3 regions of the Streptomyces sp. NPDC033221 genome follow, and region 2 is predicted to be linked to each of the others. Evidence: riboswitches for the same ligand, from Rfam matches in the RefSeq annotation. Region 2 holds a riboswitch; each other region holds the start of a gene.
What was found. Region 2 has a riboswitch for cyclic di-AMP ahead of ACZ53K_RS25810 (C40 family peptidase). Riboswitches for the same ligand answer to the same signal wherever they lie in the genome.

Region 1 (6,218 bases), on a different contig from region 2:
TCCCTGGAGAACCAGCGCGACGTCGTCAAGAACGAGCGCCGGCAGCGCTACGACAACGTCCCCTACGGCACGGCCTTCGAGAAACTGACGGCCATGGCCTATCCGGAGGGACACCCGTACCACCACACGCCGATCGGTTCGATGGCCGACCTGGACGCCGCCTCCCTGGAGGACGCGCGGGCCTTCTTCCGCACGTACTACGCGCCCAACAACGCGGTCCTGTCGATCGTCGGCGACATCGACCCCGAGCAGACCCTCGCCTGGGTGGAGAAGTACTTCGGCTCCATCCCCGGCCACGAGGGCAAGCAGCCGCCGCGCGACGGCTCGCTCCCGGAGGTCATCGGCAAGGAGCTGCGCGAGGTCGTCGAGGAGGACGTCCCCTCCCGTGCCCTGATGGCCGCCTACCGGCTGCCGCACGACGGCACCCGTGAGGCCGACGCGGCCGACCTGGCGCTGACGGTGCTCGGCGGCGGCGAGTCCTCGCGCCTGTACAACCGGCTGGTGCGCCGCGACCGTACGGCCGTGGCGGCGGGCTTCGGCCTGCTGCGGCTGGCCGGCGCGCCCTCGCTCGGCTGGCTGGACGTCAAGACTTCCGGCGGCGTCGAGGTGGCCGGCATCGAGAGCGCCGTGGACGAGGAACTGGCCCGCTTCGCCGCGGAGGGGCCGAGCCCCGAGGAGATGGAGCGCGCGCAGGCCCAGCTGGAGCGCGAGTGGCTGGACCGGCTCGCCACGGCGAGCGGCCGCGCCGACGAACTGTGCCGCTTCGCCGTCCTGTTCGGTGACCCGCAGCTCGCCCTGACCGCCGTGCGGCGCGTCCTGGAGATCACCCCGCAGGAGGTGCAGGAGGTCGCCAAGGCCCGGCTGCGCCCCGACAACCGCGCGGTCCTCGTGTACGAGCCGACCGAGCCGACCGCCGCCGAGGACAACGACGAGGAGGCGGCCCAGTGAGCGACGCCGTCAGCAACCCGATGACCTTCCATCCGCAGCCGTCCGGCGGCGAGCCCAAGCCGTGGGCCTTCCCGGCCCCCGAGCGCGGGCAGCTGGCCAACGGCCTCACGGTCCTGCGCAGCCACCGCCCCGGCCAGCAGGTCGTCGCCGTCGAGATCGACATCGTCGCGCCCCTGGAGACCGAGCCCGCGGGCCTGGACGGCGTCGCCACGATCATGGCGCGCGCCCTGTCCGAGGGCACCGACAAGCACGACGCCGAGCAGTTCGCCGCCGAGCTGGAGCGCTGCGGCGCCACCCTGGACGCGCACGCCGACCACCCCGGTGTCCGCGTCTCCCTGGAGGTCCCGGCCTCCCGGCTGGACAAGGCGCTCGGCCTGCTCGCCGACGCCCTGCGCGCCCCGGCCTTCCCGGACGGCGAGGTCGAGCGCCTGGTGCGCAACCGCCTCGACGAGATCCCGCACGAGCTGGCCAACCCGGCCCGCCGCGCCGCGATGGCCCTGTCCAAGGAGCTCTTCCCGGCCGACTCCCGGATGTCGCGGCCGCGCCAGGGCACCGAGGAGACCGTCACCCGTATCGACGCGGCGGCCGTACGTGCCTTCTACGAGGCCCATGTACGCCCCGCCACGGCCACCGCCGTCATCGTCGGTGACTTCACCGGCGTCGACGTGGACGCGGCCCTCACGGAGACCCTCGGCGCCTGGACGGGGTCGCCCGCCGAGCCGGTGAAGGCCTCCCCGATCACCGCCGACGACACCGGGCGTGTCGTGATCGTCGATCGCCCCGGCGCCGTACAGACCCAGCTGCTGATCGGCCGGATCGGCGCCGACCGGCACGACCGCGTCTGGCCCGCCCAGGTGCTCGGCACGTACTGCCTGGGCGGCACCCTCACCTCCCGCCTGGACCGGGTGCTGCGCGAGGAGAAGGGCTACACCTACGGGGTGCGGTCCTTCGGGCAGGTGCTGCGCTCCTCGGCCGACGGGGACGGCGCCGCGATGCTCGCCATCAGCGGTTCGGTGGACACCGCCTCCACCGGCCCGGCGCTGGAGGACCTCTGGAAGGTGCTGCGCACCCTCGCGGCCGAGGGTCTGACGGACGCCGAGCGCGATGTGGCCGTCCAGAACCTGGTCGGCGTCGCGCCCCTGAAGTACGAGACCGCCGCGGCCGTCGCGGGCACCCTCGCCGACCAGGTCGAGCAGCAGCTCCCGGACGATTTCCAGGCCCGGCTGTACGAGCGGCTGGCGCAGACCGGCACGGTCGAGGCGACCGCCGCGGCCGTCAACGCCTTCCCGGTCGACCGGCTGGTGACGGTCCTGGTGGGCGACGCCGCCGAGATCGAGGAGCCCGTCACGGCGCTCGGCATCGGCGAGGTGACGGTCGTCAGGGGCTGATGGCACGTCACCGGTGCGGGAGCGGCCGTCGGTGGCCGAGGGCCGTGCCCCGCGGGGGTGACGCATGGTCACATAAGGGATCCAGTGGTGCGCAGGCGCCACTGGATCTTCTTTATGTCCCAATTGTTGGGGGTGGTTGCATGGTGACCGTGTGGCGTACGGCACAATCCACGCGTTCTGTTTGCCGATTGAAAGTGGCCCCGTTTAGCGTCGATCCGGCTGTCCGCAGGATCACCGCCGCAACCGCGGCACGGACAGTCATCGCCGAGTCCCCGTACGGCGCGAGCCAGGGGAGCCGGGGACCCATGTCCCTTGGGGTGAATCGGACGCCTTCCCGGAGGTGCCCGTAGGAGACCTTCCTGCTCCGAACCCGTCAGCTAACCCGGTAGGCGAGAGGGAAGGAAAGGACACAGCCAGCCCATGGCGTTCACCCGTGCCACCGGGAAGCACCGTGGTCCGAGCCGCAGCGCGCGGACGACCCGAAACCTCGCCGGCATAGCCACGCTCGCCGCGTCCGGCGTCATCGCCTCCGTCGCCTCCCCGGCGCTGGCGGCCGGCAACCCGGACGACGCGAGCAGCCACGACACCGGACTGCACCACGCCGTCGTCCTCGGCGACGAGCTCGCCGAGCAGATCGAGGCACAGGCCGACGCGCAGCAGGAGGCCGCCGACGCCGCCGCCGCGCAGGCCAAGGCCGAGGCCGAGGCGCGCCGGCAGGCCGAAGAGGCCAAGCGCCAGGCCGAGGCGGAGGCCAAGAAGGAGCGCGAGGCCAAGGAGCGCGCCGCCCGTGAGGCCGAGCGCAAGCGCCTGCTCACGTACGTCGCCCCCGTCGACGGTTCCTACGTCTCCACCGGCTACAAGGCCTCCAGCGGCCTGTGGTCCTCCGGCAGCCACACCGGCGTCGACTTCCACGCCGCCTCCGGGACCACCGTCCACGCCGTCGGCTCGGGCACGGTCGTCGAGACCGGCTGGGGCGGCGCGTACGGGAACAACGTCGTCATCAAGATGAACGACGGCACCTACACCCAGTACGGCCACCTGTCGTCCATCAGCGTCTCGGTCGGCCAGACCGTCACCCCGGGCCAGCAGATCGCCCTGTCGGGCAACACCGGCAACACCACCGGCCCGCACCTGCACTTCGAGGCCCGCACCTCGGCGGAGTACGGCTCGGACATGGACCCGGTCGCCTACCTGCGCTCGCACGGCGTGAACGTCTGACGCACACCCGTCCCCCGTACGATGCCCCGGCCCGCGTGGCCGGGGCATCTGCGTATTCGTGGCCCGCCGCAAAGCCGGCCCGCCCGTATACGGCCGTCCCTGGCCAAAAAATAACCATGAATTCGCCGCGACCATCCGCCATCCGGTTCCCGTCGAATAGAGTCACGGCAAATGCCGCCGCCCGGTGGCATTTCCGGAAGTTTCCAGGGGTTTACGGCGGAGGCACAGGTGATGCGAGGCCCTCTTTCCGCGCATGTGGTGTGCACGGCGATCCGGGACGACATCGTATCCGGCGCTCTCCCGCCGGGCAGCCGGCTGATCGAGGAGTTGCTGGCCGGCCGCTACGGGGTCTCCCGCGTTCCCGTACGCGAGGCGCTGCGTACGCTGCAGTCCGAGGGCTTCGTCACGATCCGGCGCCACGCGGGCGCCTGCGTGGCCGAGCCGACCGAGCGCGAAGCCGCCGACGTCCTGGACATCCGCGGGCTGCTGGAGCCGCTGGGCGCCGCGCGCGCCGCCGCCCGCCGCACCGCGGCGCACATCAAGGTGCTGCGCGGCATCGTACGGCTGGGCCGTGAGCGCGCCCGGCACGGCCACCGCGCGGAGCTGCGCCAACTCGACGGCTGGTTCCACGAGACGCTCGCCCAGGCATCCGGCAGCGCCAGCATGGCGGCGCTGCTCACCCAGCTGCGGCGCAAGACCGACTGGATGTACGCGGTCGAACTCCCGGCCCGCGACGAGCGGTCGTGGGACGAGCACGGGGCGGTGCTGGACGCGGTGAGCCGCGGTGACGCCGAGCGGGCCCGCACCCTGATGGCGGCCCACATCGAGCGCTCGCGCCCGGCGTACCGGCTGCGCCCGGTGGCCCCCGGGCCGGCGGTGAGGAGTTCGAAACAGACTGTAAACACGGCGCGCGAACGGAATTAACAGGGGAGTCGTATACAAGCGGTAGGGGAATTCGCCGGGGGAGTGGCGAGGGGGCTGCCAAAGATTTGCGGGGCCCTTGAAAGGGGCGGGGAGTGGCGGGGAAAGCACCGGGATGCGTCGTGAAACGCGCCCCTCGAACCCTCAAATGTGATGCCCGGAATTACTGGATGACTGTACGGATCGCGCGATATCCGGGTCGGCGTGCGTTTGCGGGTGCGCCCGGGCGTGAGTGACCCGCTCCATGCTTTCGCGAGCCGCGACGGACGTACAGGGCATACAAAAGCGGCCCCGCCCGGCGCCGGAAACCCGGCTACCGCGGCGGAGCCGCGAACACAGTGACCCGCGAGGCGGTTCAGACGGTCTCCGGGAGCTCCTCAAGGCCCTCGGCGACCAGCTTCGCGAGACGGTCGAGCGCGGCGTCGGCGCCCTCGGCGTCGGAGGCCAGCACGATCTCCTCGCCACCCTGGGCGCCCAGGCCCAGCACGGCCAGCATGGAGCCCGCGTTGACCGGGTTGCCGTCGGCCTTCGCGATCGTCACGGGAACCCCGGCGGCGGTGGCCGCACGGACGAAGATCGAGGCGGGGCGGGCGTGCAGACCCTCGGCCCAACCGACATTGACGCGGCGCTCAGCCATGGTGTTGCCCTTCAAGTCGTAACAGTTGTCTAGACCAGTGTCTCATGCTGCCGGGAGTGCTCCGGCAGCCCGCGGGGGCGCTCGTGGCGGGCTCGCCACGGCGCTTTCCGCAGGCCAAGGGCACGCTACCGGCAGCTCTCGGGCGTACGGCCGGACCGTCCGCCATCCGGGATCCGCCGCCGGAGGCCCGTTATCCGGGACCTTCCGCCCGCCGGTCCGCCGTCCGGCCCCCTCCGTCCGACCCCTCCGTCCGGCCCTCTCCGTCCGGGGCCCACCGTCCCCGCCCCACCCTGCCCCGGCCCGTACGGGCACGCACACCGAGCCGGTTGTCGGTGGCGGGCCGTACGCTGTGCCCCATGCAGAGCCTGTCCGACAGCGTCTACCCGGCCCACTGGGAAGCCGATGTCGTGCTGCGCGACGGCGGCACCGCGCGCATCCGCCCCATCACCCCCGACGACGCGCAGCGCCTGGTCTCCTTCTACGAACAGGTCTCGGACGAGTCGAAGTACTACCGCTTCTTCGCGCCCTACCCGCGCCTGTCCGACCGCGACGTGCACCGCTTCACCCACCACGATTACGTCGACCGGGTGGGCCTCGCCGCCACCGTGGGCGGCGAGTTCATCGCCACGGTCCGCTACGACCGCATCGACGAGCGCGGCCGCCCCGCCAAGGAGCCCGGCGCCGACCAGGCCGAGGTCGCCTTCCTCGTCCAGGACGCCCACCAGGGCCGCGGGGTGGCCTCCGCCCTCCTGGAACACGTCGCCGCGGTCGCCCGGGAGCGCGGCATCCGCCGGTTCGCCGCCGAGGTGCTGCCCGCCAACACCAAGATGATCAAGGTCTTCACGGACGCCGGGTACACCCAGCAGCGCACCTTCGAAGACGGCGTGGTGCGCCTGGAGTTCGACCTGGAGCCCACCGAGCAGTCCATGGCCGTCATGCGCGGCCGCGAGCAGCGCGCCGAGGCCCGCTCCGTGCAGCGCCTGCTGGCGCCGGGCTCGGTCGCCGTCATCGGCACCGGCCGCGCCCCCGGCGGCGTCGGCCGCTCCGTCCTGCGCAACCTCCTCGTCTCCGGCTATCCGGGCCGGGTGTACGCGGTCAACCACGCC
Region 2 (6,218 bases):
ACTCGAAGGCCAGGTCACAGGCAGTCAGCCCAACTCCGGGGCGGCTTCCCTGACTACCCGTGAGGTTTTCGCTCTCAGCGAGCTTCGGCACTTCACCCCACGAAGGCATTGCTTTCGCCCAACGGAACGTGCTCCTATCTAGCCCTACGTACGTCCTGTACATTTTTTACAGACGGTTAGGGAAGAGGAGCTTTCCATGAACGGCCCCCAGGCCCGTTACGTCCTTCCGGAGTTCACCGAACGCACCACCCACGGGGCCCGGACCATGGACCCCTACTCCAAGCTGCTCAGCGAGCGGATCATCTTCCTCGGCACCCCGGTCGACGACACCGCGGCCAACGACGTGATCGCCCAGCTCATGCACCTGGACTACGACGCCCCCGACCGGGACATCTCGCTCTACATCAACTCCCCCGGCGGCTCCTTCACCGCGATGTCCGCGATCTACGACACGATGCAGTTCGTCGGCTGCGACATCGAGACGGTCTGCCTGGGCCAGGCCGCCTCCGCCGCCGCGGTACTGCTGGCGGCCGGCGCGCCCGGCAAGCGCCTCGCCCTGCCGGGCGCCCGCATCCTCATCCACCAGCCCTCGTTCGGCGAACCCGTGCAGGGGCAGGCCGACGACCTCCGGATCCAGGCGGACGAACTGCTGCGCACCCGCGCCCTGCTGGAGGAACTGCTCGTACGGCACACCGGGCAGCCCGCCGAGCGGATCGCCGAAGACCTCGAACGCGACAAGATCTTCGACGCCGGGTCGGCCGTGGAGTACGGGCTCATCGACGGGCTCACCCGCAGCCGCAAGCCGGGCGCCGCGGCACTCGGCGCGAAGTGAGCCCGGGATGCTGCCGCCCGAACTGCCGCCGCTGCCCGCGCTGACGCGCGCCGAGGGCGCGGTCATCGACAGCTATCTGGCGGTCCTGGACCTGCTGGGCCGTATCAACCCGGCCCGCGGCACGGACACGTACGGCGGGCTGCGCGCCGCACAGGCCCTGGTCGGCAAGTCCGCCGCGCTACGGGACGCGTTGACGCTGATGCACGACCGGGGCGAGAGCGAACTGCACGCGGACACACTGGCGCAGGCCCTGCGCGTACTGGACGGCGAGCGCCGCGCACGGCTGATCTCCGTCCCACCGCCGCGCGGTTGACGCGGCAGGGCAGTGCCACGGCTCCCGCCGCCGAGCGGCGGCCGCGCCTCAGGAGTGCGGCCGCCACGGCACCGCCGCACCGGCCGGGAGGGCGTCCGGACGGGGGTCGGACGCCCTCCCTCACACCTTTGGCACACGAGAAGCACGGCCACCTCACGCGGCACACGCCAGGCGGAGGGTGACAGAGGCGGCCAGGAGGTCCCACGGCACCACAAGGGCCCACCTGTATGCCGACACGAAGCCCGATCGGGCTCGCTCGAACGGCGTATCCGCGGAGCCGCGCGCTGTGCCACACATGTTGCGCGACCCACGCACGTGTCTCCCGGAACCGCTGCTTCCGGGGCTGGTGCACGGGTCCTCACCCGTCGCGGGCCTCCCACGAAACGCCCGCCGTCCACCCGAACAGCGCAGACGTGACCAACCTCACATACAGCTGTTTCTGCTCGGAATCCGGGCGCGAGGTGCGCAACGATCGCTTCGACGACAAGCCCCCGCCACAGCGGTGGGGCGGTCCGGGCGGACGCCCAATCCTGCCGCCGTACCGGATGTCTGGTCGATGCGCCTGGATCGGCAGGAGCGGAGGACCCGAGCACGACGGGGCCGCCGGCCACCACGGCCGGACGGTCCCTTGGGGTGAAGTCGCCACCGCGACCGGGCATCTTCGCCTGCCCGAACCCGACAGGCACTTCTTCGCAGGCGGCTGACGAAGGGTTGCGCATGACTGCGCGTACCACCGCTTCCCCTCTGCTGGCGCGAGCCGGAGTGATCTCCGCCATCGCCCTCGCCACGGTCGGCGGAACACTGGTCGTCCCAGGAGCCACCGAGAACGCGGAAGCCGCGTCGAGCTCGGCCGCGGCACTGCGGGTCGCCGCTTCCAAGAAGGGAGCGCCCTACAAGTACGGAGCCAGCGGGCCACACCGTTTCGACTGCTCAGGACTGACGCTGTACTCGTTCAAGCGGGCCGGGAAGCGGCTGCCGCGCACCGCGGCGGCCCAGTACAACCGCACCCGGCAGCTGTCCGCCTCCGCGCGCCGCCTCGGCGACCTGGTCTTCTTCCACTCCCGCCGCGGCGTCTACCACGTGGGCATCTACGCGGGGAGCGGCAAGATCTGGCACGCGCCCAAGCCCGGTGCCGTGGTGCGGCTGGAACGCATCTGGTCGCGCAGCGTCTCGTACGGGCGGGTGCGCTGACCGCCCGGTCCGCCGGTGTGGTGATCCGCCGGTCGCGCCGGTCCTCCCGCCCGTACGCGGGTGCGCGCTCCCGCACACCCGTGCGCGTTCGAGGAGTGATCAACGCGTCGGCGGATACCCGCACGCAATGGCCCCCCTCACCGACGACGACCGGAACGAACTGACCGAGCACAGCGGACACACCGAGCATGCCGAACTGCCGAGAGCACCCGGACCGGCCGAGCCGCACGCCGAACCGCACCAGCCGTCCGGTCCCGCCCCGCACACCGTGTGCGCGGACCGCAACGAGACGCCGCTGGAACGCTACGACCGCAACTTCGGCGAACTGCTCCAGGAACTGCGCGTCCTGCAGACCGGTGTGCAGATCCTCTTCGCGTTCCTGCTGACGCTGGCCTTCACCCCGCGCTTCGTGTCCCTGGACACCACGCAACGCGCGTTCTACGTGGGCACCTTGCTCCTGGCCGTACTGGCGACGCTGCTGCTCACCGCGCCTGCCGCGGTGCACCGGGTCCTGTTCCGGCGGCGCGCGAAGGGGCTGATCGTGGAGGTCTCTGCGCGTCTGACGGCCGCCGGGATGGCGGTGCTCGCGCTGGCGCTGGCCGGTGCGGTGCTGCTGGTCGTCGACGTCGTACTGGGACGCGGGGCGGGGGTGGTCGCGGGTTCGGTGACGCTGGTGACGTGCGGTGGGCTGTGGGCGCTGCTGCCCCGCGTACTGGGACATCTGAACGGGCACATCAAGCCGACGGCCGGCGACTAGGGCGTTTCTGATGGATCTCCGTGGGGGACGGAGCGGCGTTCGGTGCGTGCGCTCGGCGTGCGGTGTGAAGGGTCATGTGGCGGAGCCACCTGTCCCTTTGCGCCGTGCGGCGAGGGTGCGTGCCTGGGGGCACCTCCCAGCGGTAGCTGGGGGAGTCGCGATGCCGCGGAGATCCGTCAGAAGCGCCCTAGCCTCCCCGGCCGCACCGATCGGCTGGTCGCACCGGTCGGCTGGCCGCACCGGCCGTACCGATCGCACCGCGCCGTCGAAATCTTTTGTGACCTGGTCGTCCTTGCTTTGGCGACGGTGAACCGATGGAGTCTCCTTAGCACGTGAGGAGACCCATGCACATGCACCTGCCCCAGCACTCGCACCTCAGGACCGACTCGTGAACCTGCGCGGACTTCTGCGCCGCCGCTCCCCCGCCACCCCCTGCCCGGCCTGCGGCAGCACGGACGTGCTGTGGGAGGACGAGGGGGTCTACGGCGCCGGTGAACTGCTGTGGTGGTGTGCCTCCTGCCTGCATCAGTGGCACCCGGGCGACCTCGGCCCCGGCACGCAAGCCGCCCCCGGACCACCCACGACCTCTCCGGCCTCCCCGGCCTCTCCAGCCCCTGCCGCCTCCCCCGTCCCAGCTCCCGCCATGCCTCCCGAGCCCCCGCTGATGCCGCCACCCCCGCTCCAGCCTCCGCCGGGCGCGGTTCCGCTCGCCCTCCCCCACCAGCCGCCCGGAAACGGCATCGGCAACGGCAACGGTTCCGGCCCCGGTCACGGCCCCGCGGGCGCCCCCGGACCGGCCACCGTCGCCGAACGCGTCATGTACGCCGCCGGGCTGTCCCCTCTGGTCCCCTGTCCCGGCGCCTACGAGCCGTGGCCGTGCCGCTGTTCCCTCTGCGGCCGGGAGACCAGCCCCACGTACCGGCAGGTGCGGGACGACGGTGTGGGCTGCGCGTGTGCCACGGGCCGCCGCCGCAAACCCCGCTTCCTCACCAGACCGTGAGGTCGGGCCCGCCGCTGGCGAAACGTGCCGCTACGGCAGGAACAGCCGCCACGGCAGGGTGATCCAGACCGTCTTGCCGCCGGTGGCGGTGGGCTCGACCGCCAACTGTCCGCCGGCCTCGGCGGCGAGGAAGCGGACGATCACCATGCCCCGCCCGTTGTCCTGCTGCACGGCGGCCGGCAACCGCTTGGGCCAGCGCGGGTGGTCGTCGGTGACGCCGATCCGCAGCCGTTCGTCGCGGTCCAGCCGGACGTCGACGGTGAACGCCGGTGACCGGCCGAAAGTGTGCTGTACGGCGTTGGTGGCCAGTTCCGAGACGATCAGACGCACGGCGTCGGCCGTATCCGTCCCGTCCGGAAGGCCCCATTCGGCCAGCACCCCTGTGACGTACCTACGGGCCTCGGCGACCGATGCCGGTGCGCTGGGCAGAGTGAGTGAGGATTCCTGATGGTCCGCCATCGCGACGCCGTCCCTTTCCCACCGAGGCTCGACTCAGGCCCGCCGCCGGAGGAAGCCGCCATCGCTTTCGGCCTCCGGACCTCTTCCGGTCCCTTCGGCTCCGGCTTCGGACTGCTGCTGTGCGCCAGACTGCCACTCATGCTGCGGCTGTGACGGGTCATCCACCAAGAAGTGCATATATCTGTCGCCCGAAGCGGTGAACTCTGCTACGCGAGACCGTATTTGCGCGGCAGACTGTCGGATCGGAACCGGCCATCAGGGGACGGCGCACCCATGGCGCGCCCCCGCGAAAGGAAACGGAGGGCGCGGCATGCGGCACGGGCCCGCGGTGCGCCGTCGCAAGCTGGGTGCGGAGTTACGGCGCCAGCGGACGCTGGCGGGGCTCACCAGTGGTGAGGCGGCCCGTCTGGTCGGGTGGCACCAGTCCAAGGTCAGCCGCATCGAGACCGGGCGCAGTGGTGCCCGGCCGGCCGACGTCGAACTGCTGCTGGACGCGTACGGCGTCCGGGACACGGAGTTGCGTGCCCTCCTGGTGGCGCTGTGCGGGGGCGGTACGCGGGACGGCGGCGGCGGGCGGCACGGCTGGTGGCACACGTACCGCGACCTGCTGCCGCCGGAGTACCGGGACTTCATCAGCCTGGAGTACGGGGCGTCCCGGGCGCGCACGCTGGAGACGACGGTGGTGCCGGGGCTGTTGCAGACGCCGGACTACGCGCGGGCGGTGACCCGCGCCACGCTGTCGGATCTGCCGCCGAAGCAGGTCGAGGAGCTGGTGGAGGTGCGTATCGCCCGCCAGGAAGTGCTGCGGGGTGAGCGGCCGCTGGAGTTGCGGGCGGTGCTGGACGAGGCGGTGCTGCGCCGGGAGGTCGGCCCGCCGGGGGTGATGGCGGCGCAGCTGCGGCACATTCTGGACGTGGGGCAATTGTCGCATGTGCGACTACAGGTACTGCCCTTCGCGTCCGGTGTGCACATCGGCATCACCGGCCCTTTCGTTATCTTCTCCTTTCCGCTCACTTCTGACTTGGATGTGGTTGTTCTCGACCATTTGACGAGTAGCCTCTACTTGGAGCAGAAAGCAGATCTCAGGGCGTACAGCGATGCGTTCGACACGCTGCGGGGGCGCGCCCTCTCATGCGAGAAGTCAGCGCAATTCATCGCCCGGATCGCCGATACCTCATGGGCCGGCACCGGCGTCTGAGGAGGCATCCCATGTCACTTCCGGCTGAGAACGACCCGCTCCACACCACGCGTCACGGCATGCGCTGGTGGCGCAGCAGCCACAGCACCGCGATGAACAACTGCGTCGAGACGGCCCGCATCGGCCTCGGCCTGCTCGCGGTGCGCGACTCGAAGAACACCGCGGGCCCGGCGCTGCTGTTCACCACGACGGCCTGGAAGTCCTTCGTCGACGGGCTCGCCGACAGCCGCTTCGCGAAGGTGGGCTGAGCCGGACCGCCGTACGGCTGCGGAGCACGCACCGTAGCGGCCAGGCATACGGGACACCGCCGGCGGCCGCCCCTACCAGGCGGCCGGCGCGGTCCGCACGACCGTCCGGACCGCTTCCCGCGCCTGCCGGGCAGACAGGTCGGCGCGCGCGGTGAGACGCAGCCGGGAGATGCCGTCGGGCACGGACGGCGGCCGGAAACAGCCGACCACGAGGCCCGCG
Region 3 (6,218 bases), on a different contig from region 2:
GCCGGTCAGTCCGCGGTGCGGAACCGCGGGAAGGCGGAGCGGCCCGCGTAGACCGCCGCGTCGTCGAGGATCTCCTCGATGCGCAGCAGCTGGTTGTACTTGGCGACGCGCTCGGAGCGGGCCGGGGCGCCGGTCTTGATCTGGCCGCAGTTGGTGGCGACGGCCAGGTCGGCGATGGTGACGTCCTCGGTCTCGCCGGAGCGGTGCGACATCATGCACTTGAAGCCGTTGCGCTGGGCCAGCTCGACGGCGTCCAGGGTCTCGGTCAGCGAGCCGATCTGGTTGACCTTGACCAGCAGGGCGTTGGCCGAGTTCTCCTCGATGCCGCGGGCCAGGCGCTCCGGGTTGGTGACGAACAGGTCGTCGCCGACCAGCTGCACCTTGGCGCCCAGGCGCTCGGTGATGCCGTTCCAGCCGGCCCAGTCGTCCTCGAACAGCGGGTCCTCGATGGAGACCAGCGGGTAGGCGTCGACGAGCTCCTCGTAGTACGAGGTCATCTGCTCGGCGGTGCGCTGCTGGCCCTCGAACTCGTAGACGCCGTCCTTGTAGAACTCGGAGGCGGCGACGTCGAGCGCGAGCGCGATGTCCTGGCCGGGGGTGTAACCGGCTTCCTTGATCGCTTCGAGGATCAGGTCCAGGGCCTCGCGGTTGGAGCCCAGGTTCGGGGCGAAGCCGCCCTCGTCGCCCAGTCCGGTGGCCAGGCCCTTGCTCTTCAGGACCTTCTTGAGGGTGTGGTAGACCTCGGCGCCCCAGCGCAGGGCCTCGGAGAAGGACTCCGCGCCGATCGGGGCGATCATGAATTCCTGGATGTCCACGTTGGAGTCGGCGTGCGAGCCGCCGTTCAGGATGTTCATCATCGGGACCGGCAGCACGTGGGCGTTCGGGCCGCCGAGGTAGCGGAACAGCGGGAGGTCGCTGGCCTCGGAGGCGGCGTGCGCGACGGCCAGGGAGACGCCGAGGATGGCGTTGGCGCCGAGCGAGCCCTTGTTGTCGGTGGCGTCCAGGTCGAACATGGCCTGGTCGATCAGGCGCTGCTCGGTGGCGTCGTAGCCGACCAGCTCCGGGCCGATCTGCTCGATGACCGCGAGGACGGCCTTCTCCACGCCCTTGCCCAGGTAGCGGGCCGGGTCACCGTCGCGCAGCTCGATGGCCTCGAAGGCGCCGGTCGAGGCGCCGGACGGGACGGCGGCACGGCCGGTGCTGCCGTCGTCGAGGCCGACCTCGACCTCGACCGTGGGGTTGCCTCGCGAGTCGAGGATCTCGCGAGCTACGACGACGTCGATGGACGGCACGTTGTCTCCTTCGTGGGTGTCTGGAGTTCTGCAGCACGAGCCTAACGGCCTCCGGGGGTTCCGCTCGCCGCCAGCCCGGTCCGTGGGACGAATACACCCGCAAAGCCCCTGTTCACGGGATGTATGGGCGCAATGTTCGCTGAACGGAGAAGTCGGCGGACGGGCGGGGGCGGGCCGGAGGGGCCGGGCCGGGCCCGGAGGGAAATGGAGAAGCCCCGCCGCGGCGCGTGCGGGGGACAGGCGCCGTGGCGGGGCGGTCTCACGGGAAGAGCGGATTCCCGGGACGGGCGGGCCCTGGGGAGCCGTGCCGTCCGTACGTACCGCCGTACGTACGGGGTGTCACGGTCACCCGGGGTCCGTCAGGGGTCAGCGGGCTCAGACGGCCAGCTTCTGACCCGGGAAGATCAGGTTGGGGTTGCCGCCGATGACGGACTTGTTGTTCTCGTAGACCGACTTCCAGTTCTTGCCGTGGGAAGCGGCGATCTTGGCGAGGGTGTCACCGGACTTGACGGTGTAGTTGCCCTCGGGGTTCGACTTCGGCGTCGACTTCTTCTGCGGGGCCGGGGTCTTGCGGGCCAGCTCCTCGCCCTGCTTGCGGGCCTCGGAGCGGGAGGCGCCCTGCGAGGCGGAGCGCTCGGACTTGTACGACTTGTGCGACTTGTGCGAGCTGCTGCCCTGCGAGGAGCCGCCGTCGGCCTTGGCGTTCGCGTTGCCCTTGCCGAGGTGGCCGCCGGCGCAGGTCCAGGCACCCGGGCCCTGGATGGCGAGCAGGCGCTCGGCCGCGGCGATCTGCTGGCTCTTGCTGGCCTGGTCGGCACGCGGGGCGTACTTGGTACCGCCGGCGGCGGCCCAGCTGGAGTTGGTGAACTGCAGGCCACCGTAGTAGCCGTTGCCGGTGTTGATCGACCAGTTGCCACCGGACTCGCACTGGGCGACGGCGTCCCAGTTGTTGCCCGCGGCGGAGGCGGAGGTGGCGCCCATCAGCGGGACGGCCACAGCGGCACCGGCGACGCCCGCCAGGGTGGCGACGCGGACGGCCTTGGAGGGACGACGGTGCTTGCCCTTGGAGTTCAGCATGGTTGTTCCTCACCGACGCCTGCGAGGTGAGCTGTCGGGTTCGGGCCATGTGAGTTGCCCGGCCGTGTGTGCTTCACACATGGCTTCACCCCAAGCCGGTTGGACCCGCTTTCGCGGGTGGGGCCGGCGCTTACCTTGGGTCCCCCGCTCCTGCCTTCGGCGCTCTCGCGTCGAGTGACCTCCGACCACCGGCAGGATTCGGCGTGTGATCGAAGGGCCCGCTTTGGCGAGCGATGAAGACGGTAAACAGGAACACCCCGTGGGTTCAAACCCCTACATCTGAGGCCAGTTGGCCCCCAGACATCACAGGATCATCACATTTCCGCAGGTCGTCGCAGGTTTGGAAACAACGGACGGGACGGTCACCGGCCCCCGCAACGAGATCCATGTCTCACTTTCGCCAAAGCGGGCGAATGTCTACGAATTACCCCGTCAGTGGCCGAGATCGAGGCGCTGACCAGGGTGGATAAGGTCCGGATCGCCCCCGATGGCACCTTTGTTGGCCTCGTAGAGCGCCGGCCAGCCGCCCGGGACCCCGCGGTCCTCGGCGATGACTGACAGGTTGTCACCAGGCTGCACGGTGTAGCCGCCCGGCACACCCGGGTCCGTACGGTGCGCGTCCCCGCCCCGCGAGGGACGTCCCCCGCCGGAGCGGTCCGCGTCGCCCGCGCCACCGGAGCCCGCGCCCTTGCCCGCGTCCGTACCCGTACCCGCGTCCGCGCCCGTGCCGGGCTTCTCGTCCTCGCCGGGCTCGCCGCGGTGCTTGCCCTGCGACGGAGGCGCGGTGGGGCTCGTGGAGGCGCCGTCGCCCGGGGCGGCCGGGTCGGCGGGCCGCGCCGGGTCCTCCGTACGGCCCGTACCGGACGGGTCCGGCGTACGGGACGGGCCCGGGGTCCCGGACGGACCGGTGGGCGACGGCTTCGGCTCCGGCGTGCCGTGGCCGGGCTGCGGCGTCCCGGACGGCCCGGAGGAGGGCGGCGGGGTGGCGGGGGAGGACGGGGACGGGGACGAGGGCTCCGGCCGCGGAGTCGGCGTGGCCGTGCTGCCCGGGTCGACGTCCGGCCCGCTGCCGCCCTGCTTGAGTCCCGCGTTCACCGCGCAGCTCGGCCACGTGTCGGGGCCGCGCGCGGCGAGGATCGACTCGGCGACGGCTATCTGCTGCGAGCGGCTGGCCAGGTCCGGCCGCGAGGCGTACGCCGAGCCGCCGTAGCGGTCCCACATCTCCTGGGTCAGCTGGAGCCCGCCGTAGAAGCCGTTGCCGGCGTTGGCGCTCCACACCCCGCTGCTCTCGCACTGCGCGACGCGGTCCCAGGTGGCCGCGTCGGCGGCGTTGGCGCTGCTCGCGGCGAGCAGCGGCATGGCGAGGGCGCCGCCGGCGACTCCCGCCGTGACGAAGATGGCCGGAGCCTGACGGGGGCGTCGGTGACGGCCGTTCCCGGAGCGCATGCGGTTGCCTTTCGAGCGGCGGTTGAGTTGTCGTCGAAGGGCCGGGAGCGTCGGCGGTGTGGCCCGTGCGCTGCCGCGCCGCCCGCCCCGGCCTTTCAAACGGATGAAGGTAGCGGGGCCGCCCGCTCGTCACAAGCCGGTGTAGCGGAGATCACGCCCAGGTCACGGCCTGACGTGACGTCACTTCCGTACGGGCGTGAACTCCACCGGCAGGGCCCGCAGCCCCCGCATGATCAGCCCGCCGCGCCAGCGCAGCTCGTCCGGCTCCGCGCCGAGCCGCAGGTCCGGCAGCCGGGTCAGCAGGGTGGCCATCGCGGTCTGGCCTTCGAGGCGGGCCAGCGGCGCGCCCAGGCAGTAGTGGATGCCGTGGCCGTATCCGAGGTGCTGGTTGTCGCGGCGGGACAGGTCCAGGACGTCGGGCCCGGCGAAGCGCTCCGGGTCCCGGTCGGCGGCGGCCAGGACGACCAGGACCGGGTCGCCCTCGGCGATCCGCTGCCCGCCGATGGTGAGGTCCCGGGTGGCGAAGCGCCAGGTGGCCAGCTCGACCGGGCCGTCGTAGCGCAGCAGCTCCTCCACGCCGGTGGCGAGCAGCCCGTCGTCGCCCGCCTGGGCGGCCTTCTGGAGGAGTTCGCGCTGGGCGGGGTGGCGCAGCAGCTGGTACACGCCGTTGCCGATGAGGTTGACGGTGGTCTCGAAGCCGGCGAAGAGCAGGATGAAGGCCATCGCGGCGGCCTCGTTCTCGGTCAGGTGCTCGCCGTGGTCGGAGGCCCGGATCAGGCCGGAGATGAGGTCGTCGTCGCCCTCGTCGCCGAGGGTCTCGCGCTTGCGGTGGATCAGCTCGGCGAGGTAGCCGCGCATCTTCTTCACCGACCGGGCGACGCCGCCGCGCGGCCCCTGGCCGTGCCGGATCATCATCCCGGCCCAGTCCCGGAAGTCGTCCTGGTCCTCGCGCGGGACGCCGAGCAGGTCGCAGATGGCGTAGATGGGCAGCGGGAAGGCGAACTCGTGGATGAGGTCGGCCTCGCCGCGCTCCGCGAAGGAGTCGATGAACGCGTCGGTCAGTTCCTGTACGCGGGGCGCGAACCGGGCGATGCGGCGCGGGGTAAACGCCTTGGAGACCAGCCGGCGCAGCCGGGTGTGGTCCGGCGGGTCGATGTTGAGCAGGTGCGTCATCAGGTTCGCGCCGCGCTCACCGGGGATGCCGACCTTGCCCTTGCCGTGCGCGGCCGCGCTGTGGTGCACCGGGTTCTTCGACAGCCGGGTGTCGGCGAGCGCCTGCCGGGCGTCCGCGTAGCGGGTCACCAGCCAGGCCTCGACGCCGCTGGGCAGCCGCGTACGGTGCACCGGCGCGTGCTCGCGCAGCCAGGCGTACGCCGGGTACGGGTCGGAGGCGAACTCCCACGTGAACAGCTCGGGACAGGGCGGAGCGGCCGCCGGGCCGCGACCGGTCACGGGGCAGGCGGCCTCGGCCCCGGAAGGGTCAGCGGGCCGCTCGTCGGAGGGGAAGGGTGTCTGCGGGCGCACCCCTCGACGTTAACCGCTGCCGAAGGACCCGCTGTGCCCGTCCTGCCAGCGCTTGCGCTCCCGGTCCTGGTCGTCGCCGTGCCGGGTGGGGGCGTTGCCGTAATCGGGCAGTTCGTGCGGGGTCAGCCGGTGGTCGCCGTCGCGCGGCACCTCGTTCGGGTCGCGCAGCTCGCTCTCGTACCCGGTCGGGTTCTTGGGCGGGGTCGGCTGGGTCTCCGGCTCGGGCGGGTCGGGCTCGCGGTCCCGGCGGCGCCGGCCGTAGACCACGGCGAGGATCAGGCCCACGACGATGACGATTCCGACGATCAGCGGGCCGGTGCCGACGACCATGTCCCGCGTGAAATCCACGGCCTGCTGGACGGACGTGCCGTCCAGGGCCGGTGTGGTCGAAGCGGTCGTTGCTGTCATTCGACCCGGGTACCCGGGCGGGCGGGGACGATGCGCGGGCCGCCGCGGCACCCGCCCACGGAACCGGTATGGAGACGTAAGCGCAGGTCAGCGGCGTGGCGTACGGCTCATGTCCCCCGGACGGCGGGCCCCGGGTCCGGCTCGGCGGGGTCCACGCCCAGCGCGTCCAGGAAGGCGGCGGCCGCCGGGGACGGGCCGAGCCGGTTCCAGACGACGCGCTCGACCCGGACGGGCGCGTTGCGCACCCGCACCACGCTCAGGCCGGTCAGCTCCGCGGCGAACGCCTGCGGCACCATGCCGATGCCCAGCCCGGCCCGTACCAGCTTGGCCAGGAACTCCACCGTGGTCACCTCGAAGGCCACCTCGCTCGTCAGGCCCGCCGCGCGGAACGCCTCCTCCCGCTGGCGGCGCGCCGCCGAACCGGCCGTGAAGTCCACGAAGGTCTCCTGGGCCAGCCGCCGCAGGTCCGTC

Region 1: it holds a riboswitch for cyclic di-AMP, as region 2 does, so the genes downstream of both, ACZ53K_RS26840 (M23 family metallopeptidase) here and ACZ53K_RS25810 (C40 family peptidase) in region 2, are expected to answer to the same signal.
Region 3: it holds a riboswitch for cyclic di-AMP, as region 2 does, so the genes downstream of both, ACZ53K_RS17100 (transglycosylase family protein) here and ACZ53K_RS25810 (C40 family peptidase) in region 2, are expected to answer to the same signal.

The regions. Positions count from the first base shown of each region.
Region 1 is NZ_JBVIQN010000023.1:16,648-22,865, reverse strand. Features, by position in the region: gene ACZ53K_RS26850 (M16 family metallopeptidase) at 1-948, shown strand, start outside; gene ACZ53K_RS26845 (M16 family metallopeptidase) at 969-2,336, shown strand; cyclic di-AMP (ydaO/yuaA leader) riboswitch at 2,589-2,743, shown strand; gene ACZ53K_RS26840 (M23 family metallopeptidase) at 2,757-3,554, shown strand; gene ACZ53K_RS26835 (GntR family transcriptional regulator) at 3,786-4,478, shown strand; gene ACZ53K_RS26830 (HPr family phosphocarrier protein) at 4,831-5,112, opposite strand; gene ACZ53K_RS26825 (bifunctional acetate--CoA ligase family protein/GNAT family N-acetyltransferase) at 5,469-6,218, shown strand, end outside.
Region 2 is NZ_JBVIQN010000021.1:98,051-104,268, forward strand. Features, by position in the region: gene ACZ53K_RS25800 (ATP-dependent Clp protease proteolytic subunit) at 197-832, shown strand; gene ACZ53K_RS25805 (hypothetical protein) at 840-1,145, shown strand; cyclic di-AMP (ydaO/yuaA leader) riboswitch at 1,695-1,859, shown strand; gene ACZ53K_RS25810 (C40 family peptidase) at 1,863-2,336, shown strand; gene ACZ53K_RS25815 (DUF6328 family protein) at 2,464-3,093, shown strand; gene ACZ53K_RS25820 (hypothetical protein) at 3,482-4,093, shown strand; gene ACZ53K_RS25825 (ATP-binding protein) at 4,124-4,552, opposite strand; gene ACZ53K_RS25830 (helix-turn-helix domain-containing protein) at 4,863-5,750, shown strand; gene ACZ53K_RS25835 (DUF397 domain-containing protein) at 5,762-5,998, shown strand; gene ACZ53K_RS25840 (8-amino-7-oxononanoate synthase) at 6,071-6,218, opposite strand, start outside.
Region 3 is NZ_JBVIQN010000011.1:111,742-117,959, forward strand. Features, by position in the region: gene eno (phosphopyruvate hydratase) at 6-1,292, opposite strand; gene ACZ53K_RS17100 (transglycosylase family protein) at 1,668-2,369, opposite strand; cyclic di-AMP (ydaO/yuaA leader) riboswitch at 2,371-2,541, opposite strand; gene ACZ53K_RS17105 (transglycosylase family protein) at 2,802-3,815, opposite strand; gene ACZ53K_RS17110 (cytochrome P450 family protein) at 3,996-5,267, opposite strand; gene ACZ53K_RS17115 (DUF6479 family protein) at 5,349-5,747, opposite strand; gene ACZ53K_RS17120 (LysR family transcriptional regulator) at 5,855-6,218, opposite strand, start outside.